2 regions of the Pseudoalteromonas sp. NSLLW24 genome follow, and region 2 is predicted to be linked to the other one. Evidence: predicted binding sites of a transcription regulator. Region 2 holds the regulator's gene; the other holds the start of a gene.
The links. Region 2 encodes sigma-54, which starts transcription at its own class of promoters, with help from an activator protein. Its sites were predicted from a motif close to GTTGGCACGNNNNTNGNNT; they were not measured.

Region 1: I6E72_RS04015 (CsbD family protein) is a predicted target of sigma-54. The motif match lies at 3,574-3,592, and genes of this name have one in related genera.

What each region holds. Positions count from the first base shown of each region.
Region 1 is NZ_JADYWQ010000003.1:157,904-170,515, reverse strand. It holds gene I6E72_RS04030 (nuclear transport factor 2 family protein) at 1-339, opposite strand, end outside; gene hrpB (ATP-dependent helicase HrpB) at 436-2,862, opposite strand; gene I6E72_RS04020 (group II truncated hemoglobin) at 2,946-3,359, opposite strand; gene I6E72_RS04015 (CsbD family protein) at 3,640-3,837, shown strand; gene I6E72_RS04010 (xanthine dehydrogenase family protein molybdopterin-binding subunit) at 3,906-6,167, opposite strand; gene I6E72_RS04005 ((2Fe-2S)-binding protein) at 6,164-6,661, opposite strand; gene I6E72_RS04000 (Ig-like domain-containing protein) at 7,205-10,303, opposite strand; gene I6E72_RS03995 (hypothetical protein) at 10,514-11,269, opposite strand; gene metH (methionine synthase) at 12,403-12,612, opposite strand, start outside.
Region 2 is NZ_JADYWQ010000009.1:22,757-35,368, forward strand. It holds gene I6E72_RS10960 (YgiQ family radical SAM protein) at 1-1,398, shown strand, start outside; gene I6E72_RS10965 (protein disulfide oxidoreductase) at 1,856-2,263, opposite strand; gene mgtE (magnesium transporter) at 2,464-3,822, opposite strand; gene I6E72_RS10975 (HPr family phosphocarrier protein) at 3,953-4,225, opposite strand; gene rapZ (RNase adapter RapZ) at 4,268-5,113, opposite strand; gene ptsN (PTS IIA-like nitrogen regulatory protein PtsN) at 5,132-5,584, opposite strand; gene hpf (ribosome hibernation promoting factor) at 5,589-5,876, opposite strand; gene I6E72_RS10995 (RNA polymerase factor sigma-54) at 5,902-7,401, opposite strand; gene lptB (LPS export ABC transporter ATP-binding protein) at 7,471-8,196, opposite strand; gene lptA (lipopolysaccharide transport periplasmic protein LptA) at 8,193-8,738, opposite strand; gene lptC (LPS export ABC transporter periplasmic protein LptC) at 8,728-9,282, opposite strand; gene kdsC (3-deoxy-manno-octulosonate-8-phosphatase KdsC) at 9,279-9,830, opposite strand; gene I6E72_RS11020 (KpsF/GutQ family sugar-phosphate isomerase) at 9,831-10,802, opposite strand; gene I6E72_RS11025 (calcium/sodium antiporter) at 10,806-11,774, opposite strand; gene I6E72_RS11030 (ATP-binding cassette domain-containing protein) at 12,030-12,612, shown strand, end outside.

The DNA.
Region 1 (12,612 bases), on a different contig from region 2:
ACGAATAGCAAAGCCTGTATCGTTAAACACAAATGTATTAAGCAGTGTGCTTTCAAACAATGTGTGCGCACCTAAGTAAAAACTCATACCTTTGCGCATCTGCTTTTTACCATCTGGAGTACGTGAGTCATCCGGTTGATACGGAATATGCTGATTGCCAATATCATCGGTTAACAATACAAGGTAAGCCTCAAGCTCTTTAGCACCTGCGTTAGGTGCTTGTGTGGCGGTCATTGTTTTATAGTACTGCTGCGCAAACGCATTTAAGTCGAGTGGCTTTTCAGCATAAGCCGAAAAAGCAGTTACTAAGGCCAAGCCTAACGTTAAAAGTAGCTTCATCACTTACTTCCCTGTAGTTAAAAATATTGATTCATTTATAGGTACACTATATTAATACGCTCAATAATAAAACAAATAACTTTAAGTAACTAACATCTACATTTTGCTCTTAACTCTATTCGTTGCAACGCTGTTGGCAGGGTCGTCTGGCCAAAAATGTTTAGGGTAACGACCTTTCATTTCCTTTTGCACATCGCGGTAACTGCTAGCCCAAAAGTGCGCTAAATCTTGAGTAAGTTGCAATGAGCGTTTACCTGGCGATAACAACTCCATAAGCAGTAGCAGTTTACCGTTGGCAAGCATAGGCGTACTGGTCAAGCCGTAAACTTCTTGCATGCGCACGCTTAGCTTTGCGGGGCCATCAAGCTGGTATTCTATTTTTATATTTGAGCCACTTGGCACCGTTAAGCGCAGTGGTAACAATGCTTTTAACGCTGTTTGTTGTTGCCAATCAAAACAGTTTTGTAATGCTTCAAAGTAGTTAAACTTTTTAAGCTGCGTAAGCGTTTTAATATCTTCTAAAAACACGCCTAGCCACTGCGCTGCATTTTGAATAAGTTGTTGCTCGTTTATTTTTGGGAATTTATCAGGCATTAAATTACTTGCTAAGCTCATACGTATCAGCAATTGCTGCGCATCAGGTTGCTCGTTAAATAATGCAAAACCGTGTTTAGCAAATAAGTTAAGCCACGCTTTAGCGCGCTCGCCCTTATCTAGTTTTTGTTTACTAGGCTGGCTGCTGAGCGTTATAGCCCCGAGCTTTACTTCATCTTGATGAATAAAACGTGCTGATTTTTCGTCAAACTCACAGCGAGTAAGTTCACTAAATAAATGCGGTAAAAATTCTTGTAACTCAAATGGGTTAAGTGCGGTGGCTGTAAATATACGCCCTCCTTTGTGCCCGCCCATGGTTGCTATAGCTAAGTAATCGTCGTTGTGCCAGTAATCGGCATTTAACTCAGCACCTGCACCATTGGCAAGTAGGTAACCATTACCGCGTTTTTTAGCGATGCGATCTGGGTACGCCAATGCCACTAGCAAACTAATATAATGCGTATTTAATTCGCTGTTTTCGTCTTTTACTTTTAAGCGGCTTTGCCAATATTTTAACTGCTGTTTAAATACCGGATGCGGACGTTGCTGTTGGCTATGCAACGCTAAACTCAACTCGTTTGCACTGTTTACTCGGCTCTCAAGTAATGCCACTAAATAAATAGCGAGCCTAAAAATACCAGGGAGTTGGTCATCAAGTATTTGTGCTTTTAGTAGCATATGCGCCAAACGAATATCAGCACCAAAACCTAACATTTTACTGCCAAGCGGTGTGAGCTTACCCTTGCTATCAATAGCTTCTAGCATGTTAAGCAAGTTACTTGCTTGCTCGCATTGTTGCTCAGTGGGCTTATCGAGCAAGGTTAGCTCATCAGTACTGGCTCCCCACTGCTTTGCCTCAAGCATAAGTTGGCTTATGTCTGATGTGAGTATTTCGGGATTGTCGTGGCTATTACGTCGCTCAAAGGTTTGCTTTGAGCCAATTCGATAAACAATGCCCGGCTCTATTCGCCCTGCACGTCCTGCACGTTGCACAGCAGAGGAGCGCGATATACTTTGTGTTGTGAGCTCTGTAACCCCTGTTTTTAAATTAAAGGTAGCTGCACGGCGCTTGCCGCTGTCAATTACAATGCGTATGCCTTCAATAGTTAAACTGGTTTCGGCTACATTGGTGGTAAGCACTACTTTGCGCATACCGTTTGGTGCAGAAGCAATAGCGGCTTGCTGATTAGCTTTATCTTGCTCGCCAAATAGCGTTGCGACTTGGCAGTTACTAGGTAAATCGGTGAGTGCTTGTTGCACGCGTAGTATTTCAAATTGCCCAGGTAAAAATACCAACGCACTGCCTGTTTGCTCATTAAGTGCTTGTTTTATTATGGTAGGAATTGCATCAAGCCAACGGCTTTCATCTTTTATGGGTATGTATACTTCGTCTATTGGGTAGCTGCGACCGCTCGATTGAATTACAGGGCAATCAAAAAACGCAGTGTAACGCTCGGTATCAAGAGTTGCCGACATAAGCATAATGGTTAAATCTTCACGCAGCGCACTTTGGGTCTCGAGCGCAAAGGCAAGTGAGGTATCGGCTGCAATTGAACGCTCATGAAATTCATCAAATATCAGTAAATCAATATCGCTTAATTCGGGGTCGTTTTGCAACATGCGCGTTAGCATGCCTTCGGTGACTATTTCGAGGCGCGTATTAGCGCTTACTTTACTCTCGCCCCTAATCCGCAAGCCCACACTTTGCCCAACACTCTCGTTTTGGCACTTTGCTAGGTAGCTGGCTATATTACGAGCAGCTAAACGGCGAGGCTCTAGCATTACAATACGTTTAAAATGCCCATCGCGCATTAGTTGCAGCGGCAACCACGTAGATTTACCCGCACCAGGCGGCGCTTGTAATAACGTAATAGGATTACTTTGTAATGTAGTAACGAGTTGTTGATATATGTCTTGAACCGGCAGCACAGCTATTTACCCTAAATTGCTTTGCAGGCATTGTAACAAAAAACCGCAGCGACACCGCGGTAGATGCTTATTAATAATTGCTATTAACTACCCGACACCATTCTAATTCGATCTGCAGGCACTCGTAATTGCTGCATTAAGTAAATTTTAAATGGTGCTTCGTAAGGTTGCTTATCAACCGCTTTTTGCATGCATAAAAGCCATGCATCACTTTGCTCAATTCCTACATGTAGATGTTTGTGCGCTTGAGGAATGTTAATACTGCCAAAATGTTCAGCGTATAATTTAGGACCACCTAACCAGCCCGACAAAAAATAAGCGAGCTTTTTTCGCGATGCCGATAAGTCTTTTGAATGCATACTCCTTATATTTTCAGCCTCTTTTAAAGCGTCCATATTATCGTAAAACGCATTCACCAATTGTGTAATACCTGCTAACTCACCTGCCATTTTGTATGAGCAGTCACCCACTCCATATTCACACGTTTTTGTATTCATAACTCACTCAGCTTAACTACTTTGTTTAATACCTGCATATTAGCTTAAAACAAAAATTTAAGAATGAGTTACATCAAAGCGGCGTAACTTATGTCAGCAATAATTACAGGCTGCTATGTATATTTTTTAATAAATAGCGCAATATTAAAAACAAAATCGCTCAACATAAAAATATAACCAACTGATAATAAAAACAATAAAACCATTATTATTCCTTGGTACAAGGCTTGCTACTTTATAACTGACAGTTAATTCACTAACCTAAAGTAAGGATAAACTTATGAACAGCGATCGTATCGAAGGTAATTGGAAAGAACTTAAAGGTAAGGCTCAACAAAAATGGGGCGATCTTACCAACGACGATTTAGATAAAATTGAAGGTAGCCGTACAGAGCTAGTTGGTAAAATCCAGCAGCAATACGGTAAATCTAAAGAAGAAGCAGAGCGTGAAGTTGATGAGTTTGAAAAAGGTCGTTAAACCGCGTTAACCGCTTTTAAAAAAACCGCCATTTGGCGGTTTTTTTGTTTAAGCTGTAGGTTATTTAGCTACGCTTTTAATTGGTTACCAATCGGTAACTGCCTAATACGCTTTCCGCACGCTGCAAAAATAGCATTACATAATGCTGGCGCATAAACCGGTGTAGATGGCTCGCCTACCCCTGCTGGTGGTGCATCGCTTTGTACAATTTCAACTTCAATCTCAAGAGGTGCGTCGCTCATACGCGGTACGCGATAATCATGAAAATTACTTTGCTGTACGCGCCCTTTATCAAAGGTAATACCATCGCTGATTGCAGTTGTAATACCGTAAATAGAGCCACCTTGGGTTTGGTTTTTAACAGTGTCGGTGTTTACAACAGTACCCGCATCAATGGCAACCCACGACTTAATTACTTTTAAATCGCCAGCATCCGACACTTCTACTTCAACTACCGTAGCTACGTAAGTTAAAAAGCTTCTGTGTGCTGCTATTCCTAAACCTCGACCTTTAGGAAGCTCTCGCCCCCATTTACTCATGTCAGCTACTTTTTCAATAACATGGCGCAGTCTGCCAATATCTAAAGGATAAACCGCTTTATCGCCACCGTAATTATCGTATGTGGCATTTTGCTCAGTTACATCAACAATGCGACTCGGACCTATAGTGTCTAGTAAATAGTCTTTTTGGTCGCGACCGGCTTTATGCGCTGCTTCGCCAATAAATGACTGAATAGCAAAGGCATGAAAAATATTTGATACAGAGCGCATCCAACCAATTCGTGCTTTGGCTTGCGCATCACCGTTTTCTAACTTCATATTAGGTGTGTTAATAGGATTATCGGTAAATCCTAAGCGCAGTTCAAAGCTTCCTGGCGTAGTCGCCCCTTCTGAAAAGGTAGAGGTAATTGGTGAAAACGCGGTGCGGTGTAAATACGATTCTATTGCGCCATTTTTATCTAGCGATGCTTCAATGTGCTGAGCCGAAACTGCATGGTAAAAACCATGTTGTATGTCGTCTTCACGCGTCCATTGCACGCGAATAGGCTTGCCTACTTTCATTGAAAGATAAGCTGCTTCTGCTGAAAAGTCAGGTTTTGACTTACGCCCAAAGCCGCCTCCTAACATGGTAACGTGAACATTAATTTTGCTCTCGTCCATGCCAAGCATTGCCGCCACTGTTTTCATATCGGCTTGTGGATTTTGCGTAGCAGCCCATATATCAACACTGTCTTTGTTGTACATAGCAGTTGCACAAGGTGGCTCCATTGGGGCTTGAGCTAGATGCGGCGCGTAATAATCAGCTACCAGTTTATTGCTCGATTTAGCCAACACGCCCATGGCATCGCCTTTATCACGTATGTTTGCCTGTGGAGTTTGTACTGTTTTTAGTAATGACTTTTTAAATTCTTTTGAGTTGTAATCGCCATTTTTGCCATCATCCCACACGACTTTTAATGCCTTACGCCCTTGCCATGCAGCCCATGTGTTTTTAGCTATAATCGCAATTCCGCCTTTTGGCTGAAACTGCGGCGCGCCTTTTGGTGCAGGTATTTCAATAACATCTATAACGTCGTTTATCGCTTTTGTAGCACTGGCATCAAATGACTTAACAACACCGCCTACTACAGGCGGGCGTTCAATTATAGCCACCAGCGCTTGTGGTTCGCGTACATCGGCTGCAAATATAGCTTTGCCTGTTACTAAATCGGCTAAATCTATGTGCGCCATGCCGGTATTAATGTAGCGCCATTCTTTGCGTGTTTTAAGTGTTAGTTTGTCAGCTTCTGGTGGCGTTATTGTAAATGCTAAGTCGATTAAATCTTTATAAGTAAGTGATTTACCTGAGCTGTGAGTAACAACGTGCTGTACTGCGGTACATGTTTCTGGTTTTACACCCCAATGCTTAGCGGCAGCATGCTGCATCATGTAACGCACACTTGCGCCCATTTCACGCAGGCGCTGCATGTTGTAGCGAATACTGCGCGAGCCATCGGTATTTTGATCGCCGTATTTAGGGTCGCCCTTACCCTGAATAACAATAACCTTATCCCACGCGGCTTCCATTTCATCGGCAACAATTTGTGCGATTGCAGTGCGAATTTGCTGACCCATTTCAGAGCGATGGCAGGTTATTTCAACCATGCCGTCTGGGCGCAGTGCAATAAATAAGTTTGCGCGTTTTGCCAGCTCCGATGGCTGCTCTAACACACCAGCAATCGCTCTTGGCGCACTGCCTACAAAATAAGTACCGAGTACCAACGCACCTATTGCACTGGTTTTTAAAAACTTACGGCGGTTTAAATCAAAATATTTATTATCTTGGCTCATACTTCTTCCCCTTGCTCATTTGGGTCAAAATACTGCACGCCCGCAATAGTTTTAGCGGCTGATTTAATTGCTTTATGAATGCGCGGATATGTACCACAACGGCAAATATTGCCCGACATATTACTTACTATTTCATCATCGCTTGGGTTTGGATTTGCAGCTAATAAGCTTGCAGCTTGCATCATTTGGCCGCACTGGCAAAAACCACACTGCGGTACTTTATGCTCAACCCATGCTTGTTGTACTGGATGGTCGCCCTGCTCGCTTAACCCTTCAATTGTTGTAATTGAAAGACCCGCTACTGCCGCTACAGGCAATACACACGAGCGCTGAGCTACCCCATCTATATGCACCGTACACGCACCGCACTGAGCCATACCACAGCCAAATTTAGGCCCAGTTAAATTCAATTCGTCTCGGAGATACCATAATACTGGCGTTGACGGATCGCCAGAAAACTCATGTTTATTACCATTAATGGTAAGCGTGATCATACTAAACTCCTTGGCAAAGCGCTTTACAGGAGGGTTCCTTGTTGCGCGAGAACTATTTTTAATTACTTACTATTTTATACTTACTACTTTTAGCCTACCACTTAGATCTATTTTATAAAAATACTAATTATTAGAACGTTTAAACCACATTGAAAATATTAACGTCTGATTATTAGTATTATAACTAGGCCCTGCTGACCTTTTTAGATTGAAGTTCACTCAATCTAGGGGAGATTTAATCGCGGCGGGAGGTTTGTAAACAACAAAGCGTAAATTGCCCCTATGCAGAATCCTCGGGGCAGTGCATGTTAAACCTCGAAAGATAAACAGCCCTAAATAAAAGCCTAAAAACATCCAAGTTAAAACTTACAATATATTTAAGCAAAAATCGTATTAAGTAACCACATCGTTATTAGCAAAGTGTAGGGTTATACGAACACCTATGACAAAAGTAAGCAATAAATCGTTGAGTTTAAAAAGATTATTAATAAATAAAAAACCGCCATTTGGCGGTTTTAGATAGTGTAAATAAGCTTTTAACTACTAATTAAAACGGCGTCTACCAAATAAAACCACTGATAGCAGCGTAAGTAAGTAATAAATACTGCCACCTGAGCTAGAGCCTGAATCAGATGAAGGAGTCGCTACCGTAGCAGCTTGCTTACCTTCAACGTTTATAGTCACAGTTTGAACTGCAGAACTATCAAATTTATCTTTAGCTACATAGCTAAACGTTACTACATGATCGGATTCGCTCGTAGGAGTTAGTTTAAACAATCCAGTATCAGGCTCAAATGTTAAAGTTCCTGAATTTGGCTCTGTTACCACTTCAAATTCAAGTGTATCGTTGTCGCTATCTAATGCTGAAAAGCGACCATTCACTTCACTCTTATAAGAGGTGTTATATGTTACATTTTGAGCTTGTGGAGCTGTATTTGTCAGTTCAATAACAACATTATGAAGCTCTGATTCAACTAAAGAATCTTTCACTGTAAAGCTAACTGATACTGGCTCAACCGAGTCACCACTTGGTGAAAAGGTCACGCTACCTAAAGCAGAGTCCATTAACTGAATTTGCCCATGAGCAGGCGAATTTTTAATTTGAAATATTAATGGCTCTGCGTCTTCATCCATACCTTCTAAATTAAAGTTAAGCGGTGTATTCCAATGAGTTTGTAGTGTCATATTATTTGCTGTAGGTGCTGTATTTTTTAGCTCTAACGTTAAGCTTGATAACGCTGAACGTGAACGATCTTTTACTGTGTAGTAACTAAGCTCGTCAATGCCTACAGCGCCCGATGGTATATAAGTTAATAGACCCGCCTGTCTGTCGGTAAACTCGACCCTACCCAGAGTTGGTCTCTTATTTAAAACTACATAATCAATATCATCTGATACAGGTAAGTCTATTTGTATGCTTTTTAAAACATGATCAGAGTAGCTTAAAGCTTCAGGCTTAGCTAAAGGCTCAGCAACTTGATTAGAAAACACCTCCAATGACTGACCTGCCAACAAGGTATAATCAACATTATTATACGTAGAAGTTGCTAACCAACTGTCATTATTCTTACGCTTAGCAGTGTATGAAACCACATTGTTATCTAGGTTATATTCACCAAACTGATCAGAACACGAATACTGCACAAATCCAGCTCTTACAGACACAATATTATTTAAAGTGTTTTGGCACACTTCACTAATTAATGTTGTCTGCCCATTTAATGCCACTTTGTAAAGTGAGCCGTTATAGGTAGATGCAACTAAAGTTTCTTCTCCATTAATAACAGTGTTAACCAAACCGTTAAAGCTTTGCTCCAAAGCAACTTTAGATATAGTGTTTTCAGAGTAGTCATAACTAATGAGGTAATCACTAACGAGACCAACCACATCTATATTTTCGTTATTAAGAAAGCTTCCAGTTACTATTGAACTCATGCCGCCCCAATAAAATCCTAAGCGAGGCGATGTTTTTAATAACTCTCCAGTTTGCCCATTTAATACTTTAAAAAAGGTACCTTCACTTCCTGTATGCTCAGCACCATTACCTACTATTATTTCTAGCTTGCCATCATTATTAATATCTAACGTTGTTAAGGTACTAATGTAGTCTCCGTCGCCAAGATATGTTTGAAATAGCTCTTCACCCGTTTCAGGTGAAAACACCTGTACATTCGCATCGTATATAGCAGAGCTGCCAGCAATAATATAATTCTTACCATCATCAAACAGCTGAGCAGTAGTAACTAAATTATTATTATCCCAATCGTTATTAACGCTTATATTTGTAAGTATTTTTTCATTAGTTTGTGTATCTACTATATGCAAAGCGTTACTGTCACGCTCGGAATAAAGTATATCTAAGCTTCCGTTGTTATTAATATCAGCAAGTGCTAACGCTTTATTTGAGTAGTACTTAATGCCTTTAGCCCACTGTTGAGTTTTGTCATCCGTGTTGTGAATATAAAAACCATCTTCACCAGATGAAGAATAACCTGAGCCCCAAGCAATATTTTGCTTACCATCACCGTTAAGGTCATCTACAACAATGCCCGACACACCATGCTCTGGATTATTAATACTCCAAAACTCAACGCCTGTTGTGAGTGAAAGCGCGTATAAACTTCCCCACTGACCATCGCCGTAAACTAAATCGTCGGTACCATCGTTATCAATGTCTGCAACTATTACCTTATCAATATCTAAGTCGCTTTGAGCTGTCCATAAAATGCTTTCAGTGCTTGGGCTTAGCATTTCTATGCTGTACCAACTTTGCCCATTAATCACTTCATCTAAGCCATCGTTATTAATATCAACAGCAATTAAATGCTCGCCATTAAGACTCACACTAAGTTGTTTATGCAGTAAAAGCTCTGAATTTTCGAATCTATAAACCGCACCATCACTAAATAAAACTTCTTTTGCATTAGCCTCAGTAAACGAGCCTGTCACAAAATTTTGTGGTACGTTTTCAAGTACCGCAATTTCAGACAAATCGAGCGAGTTAAGTACAAAAAGCTTACTACTTTGATAAACAAAAAGCTCATCTTGCCCATCGTTGTTTATATCAAACTTATCTGCTGCTCTTGGGTAATAAAACTCTTTACTTAGCTCTATCTCTTGAGTGACTAAATTAACTTTATGTACTGCGTTATTTTCTAAAACATATAAGTAGTATGTATCTGCCACTATATCTTTAATTAGCGTGGTATCTTCAATATAGTCATCAAAGTCGTAGCGACCAGTTACTTCATACGCACCTTTTACATATTCTATAATATTAAAATTGCTCTCTTGGGCGGATATAATATGCTTACTACCCACACCCGACAGAGGTGCAACGTACAAGCCTTTGCGGCCTGTTGAGTTACCTAGCGAAAATTCACGAAATACACTACTAAGCTCTATGCTTTCCTCGTCTGAGGCAGTTTGAGTAAGGCTATTATTTTTTATAATTGGCGCGAATTGAGGTTTTTTAGATAAACTTTCAAAATGAGCTTTATCAAAATTTATTTTTTGATCGTTAATTAAAACAGCATCACCGTAAGTATTTTCTTGAGTGTTTTTTATAGGTTGTGCATGAGTATTGGCATTCACTGAATACGCGCTCATCATGAGCAACGTAAGGCAAGATAGTTTAATCAATTCCATAATCCTTTGTATTTCTTTATTTAATCACGTCACTACAACTGCAACGTTCCATTAACACGGCATTATATAGAGTACCAACCGGAAATAAAGAGGCGATTAACAAAGTTTTACAAAGAGATAGAAGAAATAAAGTAATAACATTTAACTTGCAGCTAAAACTACTTTTATAAAAATTTTAGCCGCATACTTACTAATAAAAAGCGATTATTGAGTGCTTATAACATCTTCAGACAACAACCTCTCATCGTCTTTATAAACTTCAAGCCAACCTGGCGGTGATGTATCGCAGCCAATAATAGTTACTTGTAGCACATAACTATAGCGACCATTTTTAAAGGTATAATGATGATTCCCACCGCTACCTTCAAATGTAATATCGCCATTTAGTAAAACCATATCAGGCTTGTCGCTTGGTTTTTTATTAATACCCCACACTGCATACCGATAATTATGATCGCCTAAATCATCAACTCGAATATGGTAGCTAGACGTTTTCCAATCGAGTACTGGCTTTTCAAATGTATTAATACTTGCGTGCAAGGATTGCTTACCTTGTTCGATTAAGCTTTTAGCAAGTGCCTGCTCTTTAGTATTTTGTGTATTTACAGCAATAATTTTACCTTCGGTATCTACCCACATAACGCCGTTATTTAGCATAATGCCACGCCAACCGACACTATCCCAATCGGTATCAATATTAGAGCTACCAATAACTGCGGCGAGGTCATCATTAAATATCTCATCAAAGCGGTTAATAAACTCAGCTTCATTTTTAATGTCAGGTATGGGGTATCGTCGTTTTAATGGGTAACGAACAAGTGCTGCAATTGCGGCTTTGTCATTAGCTTCAAATGCAGCAATAACAGGTAAAACGAACTCGTGATACTTTTGCTCAAGAGCAAATGTGCTAGATGTAAAAAGTAGAGATAAGCAAAGTAAGATGAAATTTAGATACTTCATTTTTAGTCCTTTAGCGCGTTCATGTCTTAATTTACCGCCTAAAGGCATGCTTAAACCTTTAGATGTTATAGAGATTAATAATAAATATATAGATTATTAATCCGCTTATAAACGAAGCTAATGCATTTAAGTAAACCCGGGTGTTATAGCCCTTCATAAACCATTCTTTTACTAACGTTATTGGAATCAAAACTAAGCACAAATAAGCAAACCAAGGGGATACAAACATATCAGCTAAGCTAGATTGCATTAAAAGATCACTATTGCCATATCTTTCGGTACTTATCACCTCATAACTCTCACGATCGAATGCGGTGGCAGCGACTCCAAATAAGAAAATTATATGAGTAAATAGTAAAGCTAAATTTAAAGTTCTTTTTAACAAGCTAATATCACGAGTTTTAATAGTACACGAGCTATGCATTTTAGTTTTTCTGTTCCTAAAATATGATTAGAACGGCTAATTTGACTTGTTTTACGTCAAAGTGCAAAAATACTTTTATCAATATGATAATAAAAATGGTGAAGCAGAGTCAGATTACGTTACTTAAAATGAAACAGAGTTTGCTCTTTATTTTATTTTTTTGACTTAACCTTGGGTGTCATGGGTTGAAGTATCATCAGTAATTGAAACTTTAAACAACAACGCCCTCATTTTTAAGGAACACCATTTAGTTCGAGTTTAATTTTTGGTACTCCTATGTCTGCAATGCTAGCAGGCTTGCTCTGGCTAAAAATTAAAAATACCGAAATTAGCCTACACAGTTTAAATAAGTGGTACAAACTATATGGAATAACTTTATTACTTATGGTGGTTACTACACCTATTATACCAACATTATTGAAAGTAAAATTGATGATAAAGGTTATAGTATTTTTAATTGGTATGCCCGTGGTTCCATTTATGCACCGATATTTAGGTAACCGGTCAAAGCTATCGCATTAAAGAAGGCTTTAAAGTCAGAGTGGATAATATATTGGTTAAAACAACAAACGTCTAAACCAACTCCAGAAGTTGTCATGAACAAAATAGATGAGTTATTAGCCAATAAACATTAATGATTTTAGAACAAAAAACGAGCCTAATTTGGCTCGTTTTTGTTTTACTGATAGCTAAAAACTGACCGTTCGCTCTACTCTGGATCATACCCCAAGTTCGGCGACAGCCAACGTTCAGCTTCTTCAAGCGTCATATTGGTTCGTTTAGCGTAGTCTTCTACCTGATCCTTTTGTACTGCTGCTACTGCGTAGTATTTAGCTTCTGGGTGTGAGAAGTACCAACCTGAAACAGCAGCACCTGGCCACATGGCGTACGAGCTAGTTAGCTGCATGCCAATGCGTTT
Region 2 (12,612 bases):
AAATCTGAATTTAAACAAGCGGGTATAGACTTAAAGGCAGAAGCTGCAAAACCAATTATGGTTCAGCCTGCGCGACCTAAACCGTGGGAAAAAACCTATGTTAAGTTACCTGCTTATGAACAAGTAAGTGTTAACAAACCTCTATACGCCCACGCTTCGCGTATTCTACATCAAGAAACAAATCCTGGTTGTGCAAGAGCACTGTTTCAGCGACACGGCGATCGTTCTATTTGGGTAAACCCGCCAGCATACCCATTAGAAACACATGAGATGGATGCTGTGTTTGGTTTACCGTATCAGCGTATTCCTCATCCAAGTTACGGCGACTCTAAAATTCCTGCTTACGACATGATAAAAACGTCAGTTAATATTATGCGCGGTTGCTTTGGTGGGTGTTCGTTTTGCTCAATTACGGAGCATGAAGGGCGTATTATTCAAAGCCGTTCGCAAGAATCAATTATTGAAGAAATTGAACAGATTAGAGATAAAGTACCCGGTTTTACTGGTGTTATTTCTGATTTAGGTGGTCCAACTGCAAATATGTATAAACTGCGTTGTACGAGCAAAAAGGCAGAAAGTACCTGTAGACGTTTATCATGTGTGTATCCTGAAATTTGTAAGCATATGGATACAGATCATACGCCAACAATAGACTTATATAAAAAAGCACGTGAAGTTAAGGGTATCAAAAAGGTATTGATTGCTTCTGGAGTTCGTTACGACTTAGCTGTACGCGACCCGCGTTACGTTAAAGAATTAGTAACGCATCATGTAGGTGGCTACTTAAAAATAGCCCCAGAGCATACAGAGGATGGTCCATTATCAAAAATGATGAAACCAGGTATGGGGGCGTACGATCAATTTAAAGAATTATTTGATAAGTACTCTAAAGAAGCCGGTAAAAAGCAGTATTTAATTCCTTACTTTATATCTGCTCACCCAGGGACAAAAGATGAAGACATGGTAAACATGGCTTTATGGCTTAAATCAAACGACTTTAAGCTTGATCAGGTACAAAATTTTTACCCATCACCGATGGCTAATGCGACGACTATTTACCACACAGAAATGAACTCTTTACGTAATATAAAAAACAATACAGAAGTTGTTCCAGTACCTAAAGGTGCTCGCCAACGTAGATTACATAAAGCTATTTTACGTTACCATGATGCAGCAGGTTGGCCGATGATACGTGAAGCACTGCGTAAAATGGGTAAAGCTAATTTAATTGGTAAAGGGCCTAACTGTTTAGTGCCTGAAGAAGGGCGTGATGAAAAAGCAGGTAAAGGTGGCAGTAAAGGCGGACGTCCTGCACTAACGCGACATACCGGTTTTAGCCAATTTAAAAAGGCAAACACTAAACCAAAAGTAGGCGGTAATCGTCAAAGTACACGTTAGTGATTCAATCTATTAATAACTAGGGCGTGTTGATCTTTGGTGGGTGAATTTGCAGCAGTATGTTTGGTTTTTAGGCAAGGCGGAGCCTATGTAGTGTGGTTATTCCCCATGAATAGGCGATAACGCAGCATAAATACCAAACATGCGCTGCCCTTTGGGTTCTTTCTAGGGACGATTAACTCTTTGTTGCTCGGTTTTTACTTAGCCCACTAGGTTACAAACCTCGCGCCGCGATTTAATCGCCCCTAGATTGAACAAATTTCAATCCACAAAGATCAACACGCCCTAGTAGATTAGTTTAATTACGCTAAGGGTTTTTAAACCCTTTTCATGCGTAAATTAAGTAAACCTTGCTCTTTATTATCTATATTATTGTAGGTGATAAAGAGCGAGCTTTTAGAAACCCCTCTTGAGATAGCACGTATTTAGTGCCTATATACTTGCAGTTAGTTTTTTCTTAAAACGTTGATGATAACCACAAACGTAATTTTAGTGACCATAACGGCTGAATGCCTGTTAGCCCTTGCGTCATTTTATTATCTTTTAAGATTATATAAGATGGCGTGACTTGCCCTTGCCAATCGGCAAATATCTCACCGTGTTGATCGTTGACAGTGGTAAAACTGTAGCCATGATCATTTAGATACTCATGTAGTTTTTGATCCGAGCCTGATTTTATTGCGATACTCACGACAGGGTAGTTATTCTCGTTTGCGAGTTCGTTTATGGCAGGGGAGGTAATACTACAAATAGGGCACCAAGTTCCCCAAAAATAGACAAGTGTTGGTTTATCTTGGCTCATTGCTGACAAATCAATGTTTTGCCCTTTATAATCTATTAATTGTAATTGAGGATTTGCTGGCATAACAGGTTGTCGCCACCAATTGACAGCGTTATAAATTACGAAAAATATGAAACTATATATCAACACACTTTTTAATATTGATAGGCCTTTTTGTTTTGGCGTTTTTTTAGGTGTGTCTTTTTTATTTTTGGTACCCGTTGTCATAGTTGCAGCTTTACCCTAAGTGTTTTTTACTTTAGTTATTTGCAAAAGTTTCTAATTTAAACCAGCAACCAAGTAGCAGTACCTAAAAAGGCGAATATACCCACAATATCTGTCACCGTGGTTAGCACCACACTCCCTGCAAGTGCTGGGTCTATATTCATTCTTTTAAGAATAATAGGGATACTCGCACCAGCAACACCTGCCACCACTAAGTTCATAAACATAGCGAAGGCGAGTACGCCACCAAGCATAAAGTCCCACTGCCATAGGGCAATAACACCTGCTATTAACAACGACCACAAAACACCGTTTAACGCGCCAATAGCAAGCTCTTTCATCATCAAGAAACGTTGGTTTGTTTGATTTATATGACCTACCGCAATACCACGAATAACAAGCGTTAATGATTGGCTACCTGCAACACCGCCCATAGAAGGGACAATACCGTTAAGTACAGCTAAAATAGGTAAAACATCTAAAGTGCCTTCAAAAAAGCTAGCTACAAAAGCAGCTGCAAGTGCAGTTAGTAAGTTGACACCTAACCAAACTGAGCGTTTTTTAGAGCTTTTTAGTACTGGCGCAAAGGTATCTTCTTCATCATCAAGGCCGGCTAAGCCCAATAAACTATGCTCAGCATCTTCGCGGATTACGTCAACGATGTCATCGATAGTGACACGGCCAAGGAGCTGATCGTTATCATCGACTACGGGGGCCGATATCCAATTATGACGTTCAAATAATTGCGCGACTTCACTTTCATCCATAGAGATTGGAATGGATTCACAATCTTCATCCATTAAATCGCGAACAATTTTTTCTGGCGGGTTAGTTAATAATGTACTCAGCGATAAAGCGCCTATAAAGCAGTTATGCTTATCAACAACGTACAAGTCATCGGTACCTTCTGGTAACTCGCCACGTAGCCTAATATACCTAAGTACAACATCAAGCGTAACATCAGGGCGAATGGTCACCGTATCGGTGTTCATTAGCGCGCCAGCAGAACGCTCTTGATACGAAAGTGCTTGTGTTGCACGTTCACGGTCTTGAATGTCCATCGCGCTAACAACGTCTTTATAAACGGTGTCCGGCAGACTACGTAATACTTCACCTAAGTCATCGTGGCCCATATCTTCTGTTGCGGCTGCAATGTGCTTAGGTTCCATTTGGGCAATAATGCCTAAACGAACATCTTCTGAGAGTTCTTCAAGAACATCACCTTGCACATCAGGATCAACCAACTGCCAAAGGAGTCGGCGAATTTTATGTGGTGATGATTCTAATAATAATGCGGTATCACAAGGAGCTGTTTTTGCGAGCATGCGCCTAACTTGAACAAATTGACCACTATTGAGTGACTTAGTCACCTGTTTTAGTTGCTGTAGTGGGTAATCTTGTTCAAAAGCTTCAGGCATTGGCGTCCTTTATAAATTCTTATATTACTTTATGGGGAGAGGTGAGTTAACTGGCGTCACTAACCGTATTTATTTTATATATCTGTTTTAGTTGGGGCATTAGTAATGCGAGCATTATTTTTATAACTGTTTATTCTTGTTCATTAAAACGTTGTGCTATTAATTCTCCAACAGCGTGTAAAGCTTGCTCAGAATCGGGGCCTTTACATACAACTTTTACTTCTTTGCCTTGGCTACTTTCAAGTAACATTAGTGCAAGTACGCTATCGCCTGCGGCTTCTTTGTCATCTTGAAATAATGTAATTGTCGCATCAAACTGCACTGCCAATTGGGCAAGCACGGTGGCTGCTCTGGCATGCAATCCTAATTTGTTTTTTATTAAAAAAGTGTCTTCACAATGCATAACTTACTCTACCTAAGCTGAACAGGTGATTATTCAGCTATATTATTTTTCTTGTTCGCGATGGCGAATTTTCACATTGGGATGTGTCATTGCAAAACTTTCACCGATAGTTTGCGCTAAATATACAGAGCGATGTTGTCCGCCTGTACACCCAATGGCAATGGTTAAATAACTGCGGTTATTTCGCTCTAAGTGCGGTAACCATGTTTGTACAAATGTTTGAATTTGCCATGTGAATTTTTGCACTATGCTGTGATTGGCCAAATAATCTTTAACAGGTTGATCTAACCCATTTAAAGGTTTTAATTCAGGTTCCCAATGTGGATTGGGTAAAAAGCGTGCATCAAATACGTAATCTGCTTCTTTTGGTATACCGTATTTAAAACCAAACGATTCAAACGTGACAATCAGTTGCTTATCTTTTTTACCTAAAATCTTTTCACGAATAGATTCAGCAAGTTGATGAACGCTTAAATCAGTTGTATCTATCATAAAGTCGGCGCGGGTGATTAATACATCAAGTAATTCTTTTTCTTTTTTGATGGCTAAATCAAGAGGCAACGAGTCAATTGATAGTGGGTGTAATCTACGAGTTTCAGAAAAACGTTTGATCAATGTTTGATCGTCGCTATCTAAATAAAATAACGTAGGTTTTGCAAAGCCAGGCAAGTATTCAAGAATATCGTTAAATTCATCTTGTTGTTTAGGGATGTTCCGCACATCAATGCTAACAGCAATTTTATCATAGCTATCAGACACACTGCGAACTAATGAAGGAAGCAAGTTAACTGGAATATTATCTACGCAATAATAACCTAAATCTTCTACAACGCGTAAAGCAACCGACTTTCCAGAACCAGAACGGCCGCTTATGATAATTAACTCCATTTAACACCCTTTATAAAACTATGATTGATTGACAATAACTTGGTAAAGCTCAGTATCTGATTTTGCACTGCGTAACTGTTTACAAAAATCTTTATTGTTTAGTTTATCAGCAATGGTTGCTAGAGTCTTTAAGTGCTGCTGGTTATCGCCATCTGGTACGATGAGTGCGACGAAAATATCAACAGGGCGATTATCGATTGCATCAAAATTTATTGGAGTTTCGCTAACGAGTACTAAAGCCAAAGGCTCTTCTGCACCGCTCATTCTTCCATGAGGAATGGCAATGCCACGCCCTATACCTGTACTACCCAATTTTTCTCTGCTCATTAAAGCATTAAGAATATCTTGTTGCGGTAAATACGGAAGTTTGTCGTGAGCAAGTTCGCTAATGAACTCTAAAATTCTTTTTTTGCTATTAAAAAGGACCGCAGCTTTGCTGCAGTCCTGGCATATAAGTGAGCTTAATTTCATCATATTAGTGTCGAGCAAGCTTCTCTTTGTGTTTAATTACTTGTCGATCGAGCTTGTCGATCAACGAGTCAATGGCGGCATACATATCTTGATGTTCTGTAGAGGCAAATAACTCAGCACCGCTTACGTGTATGGTGGCTTCTGCTTTTTGATTTAATTTTTCTACATCGAGAATGACATGAACATTATTAATATGATCAGAGTGTCTTTCTAGCTTCGCAAATTTGGTATTAATATAGTCTCTTAGTGAATCGGTTAATTCTACGTGACGACCAGTTAAGTTTAGTTGCATAAGCATTACCCTCTTTTTTTGCGTCTTAAATCAAACTTTTACGTTGATTTGACGGTGGAATAGCCAGAGATTCGCGGTATTTTGCGATTGTACGTCTCGCTACTTTAATTCCTTGCTCAGCCAATATATCCGCTATTTTGCTATCACTCAATGGTTTTGCTGAGTTTTCTGCTGCGATTAATTTTCGGATAAGCGCACGGATTGCTGTAGATGAACATTCACCACCGTTTTCGGTGCTTACATGGCTTGAGAAAAAGTATTTAAGCTCAAATATACCACGGGGTGTGTGCATATACTTTTGGGTTGTTACGCGCGAAATTGTTGATTCGTGCATTTCTACCATTTCAGCAACATCATTTAAAACCATTGGTTTCATGGCTTCAGGACCGTGTTCAAAAAAGCCTTGTTGTTGTTTAACAATACAATTTGTTACTTTTAATAGCGTGTCGTTTCTACTTTCTAAGCTTTTAATAAACCATTTAGCTTCTTGTAAATGCGAGCGAATAAACTGGCTGTCACCACTGGATTTTACAGTGCGAGACATTGCCGCGTATTGGCTATTAACACGAATTTTAGGCATGCTATCTGGGTTTAACTCAACAACCCAGCGGCCTTTAATTTTTTTAACTGACACATCAGGAATAACATACTCAGATTCTTCTCTTACAATAGTATCTGCAGGTTTAGGGCTAAGAGTATGTATTAATGTCATTACTTCTTTAAGCTCTTCTTCTTTGAGCTTAGTTTTCTTCATTAATGTACGATAGTCACGAGCAGCTAATAAATCAATATGCTCGGTTAAAATCATTTTTGTTTCATTAATGTAAGGTGTTTCTTTATCAAACTGGTTAAGCTGAATACACAAACACTCTTGTAAGCTACGTGCAGCAATGCCTACAGGATCAAACAGTTGGATGCGTTTTAATACAGCTTCAATTTCATCAAGTTCGACTTCGTTATCATCTTCGTTTTCTTGATTAAAGCTTTCTAAAATCTCTTCGCAGCTTAGTGTTAAAATACCTGAGTCATCGACGGCTTCTACAATAGCAATAGCAATAGCTTCGTCTGTAGGGCTAAATGGCGTTAGTTGTAACTGCCACATTAAATACTCATGGAGCGTTTCAGTAGAGGCGCCTTGGTATATTGATTCGTCTTCAGGCATCGGACCCGATGATGCTGCTGGGGCGGCACTCATGTACTCATCCCAACTAACATCCATAGCCATGTCGTCACTTAGCGTGTCTTTTGCAAGTGCTTCACCACTATCTTGTTCGTATTCGCTTGGAGCATCATCGGCAGATGCGCTAACAGTTATGTCATCTGTATCTGCTTTTTGCTCGTTTTTACCTGCAGCGTCTTCTGAATAGTCTGCTTCTTCAACCTCTAATAGCGGGTTGCTGTCGAGAGCTTCTTGTATTTCTTGCTGGAGATCCAATGTACTGAGTTGCAACAAACGAATAGCTTGTTGCAGCTGTGGAGTCATTGTAAGTTGCTGGCCCATGCGCAGCTGTAGTGATTGCCTCATGTATCTCTAACAATCCTTTTATGTTGTTATAATTAATACTAGCAGATGCTTAAAGACATGGCGTAAATGTTACAGCCTAAATTGCTCGCCTAAGTAAACATCGCGTACTGTTTTATCATTTAATACGTGTTCTGGAGTACCTGATGCAATCAGCTCCCCATGAGAAACAATGTAGGCTTTTTCACAAACATCAAGGGTTTCTCTTACGTTATGATCGGTAATTAATACACCAATCCCACGATTTTTAAGATGTTCTATTATTTTCTTTATGTCTAATACCGAAATCGGGTCAACACCTGCAAATGGTTCATCCAGTAATATAAATTTAGGATCTGCTGCCAGCGCACGTGCTATTTCAACACGACGACGTTCGCCACCCGACAATGCCATACCTTGGCTATCACGAATGTGTTGTATGCTAAATTCATCTAATAATTTATCGAGAGTGTCTTCTCTAGCTTGTTTATTTAACTCTTTGCGCGTTTCTAAAATGGCCATTAAGTTTTGATAAACAGTCAGCTTTCTGAATATTGAAGACTCTTGCGGTAAGTAGCCAATGCCTAATCTAGCACGACTATGCATAGGTAAAAGAGTAATATCGTTATCGTCTATCGATATTTTACCTTTGTCGCTAGGTACAAGTCCTACTATCATATAAAACGTGGTAGTTTTACCTGCGCCGTTAGGGCCAAGTAAGCCAACAATACTGCCAGCTTTGACTTCAAGGCCGACGTTTTTTACAACTTCACGGCCTTTATAGCTCTTTGCTAATAGCTCTGCTTTTAATGTGCTCATGGTTGACCTTTGTCGCTTTTTTTACTTTTTTTAGTCTCGATTGGTACTAAAATTGTGTGAACGCGGTCAGTTGAGTTTTCATCTTTTTCGGCACTGATTAGCTGCTGCTCTATATCGTAGGTAATGCTTTTAGCATTTATTTTTTGTCCCGCTTGCGATACTTGTGCATTACCAACAAGCGTTAAAAAACGCTTAGATACATCATAACGTACTTCGTCAGCACTGGCGCTCATAGTCGTGCCATCTGATTGCTTTTCTTCAAAGTGCGCAGGGCTACCTGTAGCAATTAATAATTGTTTATTATCGCCAAGTTCATCGCGTTTATGTACTTCTAAGCGGTCGGCTGTGATACGGCGGTTACCGTGAATAATTTCAACGTTTTTCTCAAAAATCCCGACATTAGCTTTTAATTGGCCTTCTTGCTTATCGGCGCTTATTGAAATTTGATTTGCAGCCGGTTGCGTGTTTTGCTCTGCAGCACTACTATTAAACGCTAGTATAAGTGTAGGAATAATAAGTGATTTTAATATTTTATTGGTCATAATATATGGTTCGCGTATGGTTAATTAGTTTTATCACTTCGGTTTTTAAGTCGGCTTCTAGGCCTTTACCAGTGATTTTTAAATTGGGTCCAGTGATAATAACGGGTTGCTCCGAACGCATTGTTAATAGCTTTATATCTACCTGAATATTATCAGCATTGATTTTGTCTATCATGGCGTTATCGGTTAAGTTTTTGGCAACCACATTGCCTTCTAAAATTAATTGTTTGTCTTCGTATAATGTTGCTTCGTCTGCATTTATTTGCCACGTTTGCTTTTCGTTATATAAAGTAAAAATAGGTTTTTCAAAAAACGTAAAACCTAATTGTTGATATAGCTCCATTTTAGCCGCAGTGACTTTGTGGCTAATTTTACCTTGTTCGTCATAGGCTGTTTGTTTGAGTTCTATGGCTATGTAATCAGGCTTGGCAATAACTTCAGGCTCAGTCTGAGGCACAATATTTGTTTGTGTAAAATAAGGGTACCAAAGCCAAACCATACAGCTAATGAATAAAACGCTTAATATTATGCGCGCTGCATTCATGAACTAGTGCCTTGTGTAGTCAATGCTTTACCATTTTCAAGCATAAGTAAGTCGGTGAGCTCTCTTACTGCACCAAAGCCGCCAGGCATTTGCGTTACATAGTGTGATAAACGTTTAATAAGTGGATGGGCATCATTTACTGCAACAGCAAAGCCGACTAATTCCATAACGGGCATGTCAGGACCATCATCACCGATATAAGCAATTTGTTCATCGCTAAGGTTGAGTTTGTCTTTTAATTCTTGATAGGCAATGAGCTTATTTTCTTGGCCTTGATAAATATGCTGTACGGTTAAGCTGCTCATACGTTGTTGCACTATTTGTGAATGACGACCAGTAATTACAGCCACTTCAAAGCCACTGTTTATAAGCGCTTTAATGCCAAAACCATCTTTTGTATTAAATGCTTTTAGCTCTTCACCTTGATTACCAAGATAAATACGGCCATCAGAAAATACACCATCAATATCGCATATAAGTAGCTTTACTTTTTTAGCGCGTGCTTTTGCATCATCGCTCAGCGGTTGATAGAGTTCTTCAAATTGCATTTATAACACTCCTGCTTTTAATAGGTCTTGCATGTTTAATGCGCCAATAGGTTGGTTTTTCTCATTGACGACGATTAAGCCATTTATACGTTTGTGTTCCATAATATTAAGCGCTTCAGCGGCTAAAATATCTTGTGTAGCCGTAGTACATGACTTAGTCATAACAACATCTATTTGTGTTGTATGAATATCAATTCTTTGCTCTAAAATACGACGCAAATCGCCATCGGTAAATAATCCCACGAGCTGCTGATTTTCATCAACAATGGCTGTCATGCCTAAACCTTTAGCAGACATTTCAATAAGGGCATCTTTAACTGTTTGTGAAACGCTAATAATAGGTGTATTTGCGCCGCTGTGCATAACATCTTTTAAAGTAAGTAATAAGCGCTTGCCTAAACTACCACCTGGGTGAGATAGCGCGAAGTCATCAGCTGTAAACCCGCGAGCTTCTAATAATGCAACTGCCATGGCATCGCCCATCGCAAGCGTTGCAGTGGTACTTGATGTAGGAGCTAGACCCAATGAACAGGCTTCTTTTTCTACTTTAATACACACATGTACATTAGCAAGGGTCGCCATGGTTGATTGCGTATTGCCAGTCATCGATATCATTTTGGCACCAAGTCGTTTTAAAACCGGAATGATATTTAAAACTTCGCTGGTCTCCCCTGAATTAGAAATAAGCATAACCACGTCATTTTTAGTGATCATCCCTAAATCACCATGACTTGCTTCACCAGGGTGAACAAAAAATGCTGGACTGCCAGTGCTTGCAAGGGTTGCCGCTATTTTATTGCCAATATGACCTGATTTACCCATACCAATGACAATAATACGGCCTTCGCAGTCGTACATTAATTGGCACGCGTTATGAAAGTTTTCATCTACATATTGTGCAATATCACTAAGTGCTTGGCGTTCAACATCTAAAACGCGAAGGCCTTGTTCAATAAAATTTAGCGTTGCCATCATTTACCCTACTTGACTAAAAATATACCCTTGGTAACCCAAAAATGCTATTAGCAATAAGCCGCCTTCTACTCTATTGATACGTTGGGTGCCTCTAAAGTTCAATGACATAATAATAAGAGCAAGTGTTGCGCCAATCATAATTAATACGTCTCGGCTTACTAATGATGGGTCAATGGCAGAAGGGTTAATAATACCGGCAAGTGGTAATACCGCTAGAATATTAAATATGTTTGAGCCAACAATATTACCTAGTGCTAAATCATCTTCATTTTTAAGTACACCTGCAACCGAAGCGGCAAGTTCAGGCAAACTAGTACCGATGGCAATAATTGTTAAGCCAATGACTAAGTCGCTTAAGCCGAAGTATTTAGCAATATCGACAGCCGAACCTATTAAAAAATGAGAGCTAACAGGTAGGAGTATCATGCCGACAACTAACCAAAATACCGCTTTTTTCGTAGGTACATCGTTTGGTACATCGTCGCAGGCTTCTGAGACAAATGGGTCATCTTGGTTTTTTGCACGCATAGATACAATAATTAACCCACCGATGAATACGATAAAGCCAACCAAAAGTGCAACACCTTCATTAAATGAAAAGTAGTTATCTGAGAACACATACCAAGTAGCTAAAGATACGAGCATCACTAATGGCATTTCACGTTTTAATGTACTTGATGAAACTGAAAGAGGGCGAAATAGAGCAGTGATACCTAACACAAGTAAAATGTTTGTAATATTAGAGCCAACAGCATTGCCAACCGCTGTGTCGGTTTTGTTAGCCAGAGCGGCAGAGGCTGAAACCATCATTTCGGGTGCTGAAGAGCCCATAGCTACCACGGTTAAACCAACAATAAGTGTAGGTACACCAAAGTTTTTAGCAAGAGCCGCAGCGCCATAAACAAACCTGTCTGCACTCCAAACAAGAGCTGCAAAACCAAGAATTAAAATAACAAACGAGGTAACCATTGTGTTAAGCCAGTTATACAAAATACGGATGGCGCGAATAGTAACAAAAGCCAAGATGAAAGTATAAATAAAAGAGTAAGGTCAACTAGGTAACAATGCTGCTTTTAAACAGCTAATTTAAAAATTTAAGCCGGGGTTAAGCTGTTTTGAGCGAGTCTTATAATCCTTTTCATGGGTGTATTACAAAATCTTACGAATTGTTTTTTCCATCTTTGACAAAAAAGCTTTAAAATAGGCGCACTAGTGAACATTTTTATGGAGAGCGACTTGTCGCAATCAATAGTAGAAGTCAAGGATGTTAGCTTTTCGAGAGGCAATAGAACTATATATAAAAATATGAGTTTTAGCGTTCCTAAAGGTAAAATTACTGCGATCATGGGGCCAAGCGGAATTGGCAAAACCACTATGTTGCGTTTAATTGGTGGTCAGCTTAAACCAGATTCAGGTGATATTTTATTTGAAGGTGGCAGCATTCCTAAAATGTCTCGTAAAGAGTTATACGAAGCACGTACTAAAATGAGCATGCTTTTTCAAAGTGGTGCGCTGTTTACTGATATGTCGGTATTTGACAATATTGCATTTCCTATAAGAGAGCACACAAAGCTAAGTGAAGACCTTATTCGATTAGTTGTATTAATGAAATTGCAAGCGGTTGGGCTACGTGGCGCTAAAGATTTAATGCCCTCTGAGTTGTCCGGCGGTATGGCAAGGCGTGCTGCACTTGCGCGCGCTATAGCACTTGATCCTGAGCTAATCATGTACGATGAGCCATTTGCAGGACAAGATCCTATTTCGATGGGCGTATTGGTTAAGCTAATTAAGTCGCTTAACGAAGTAT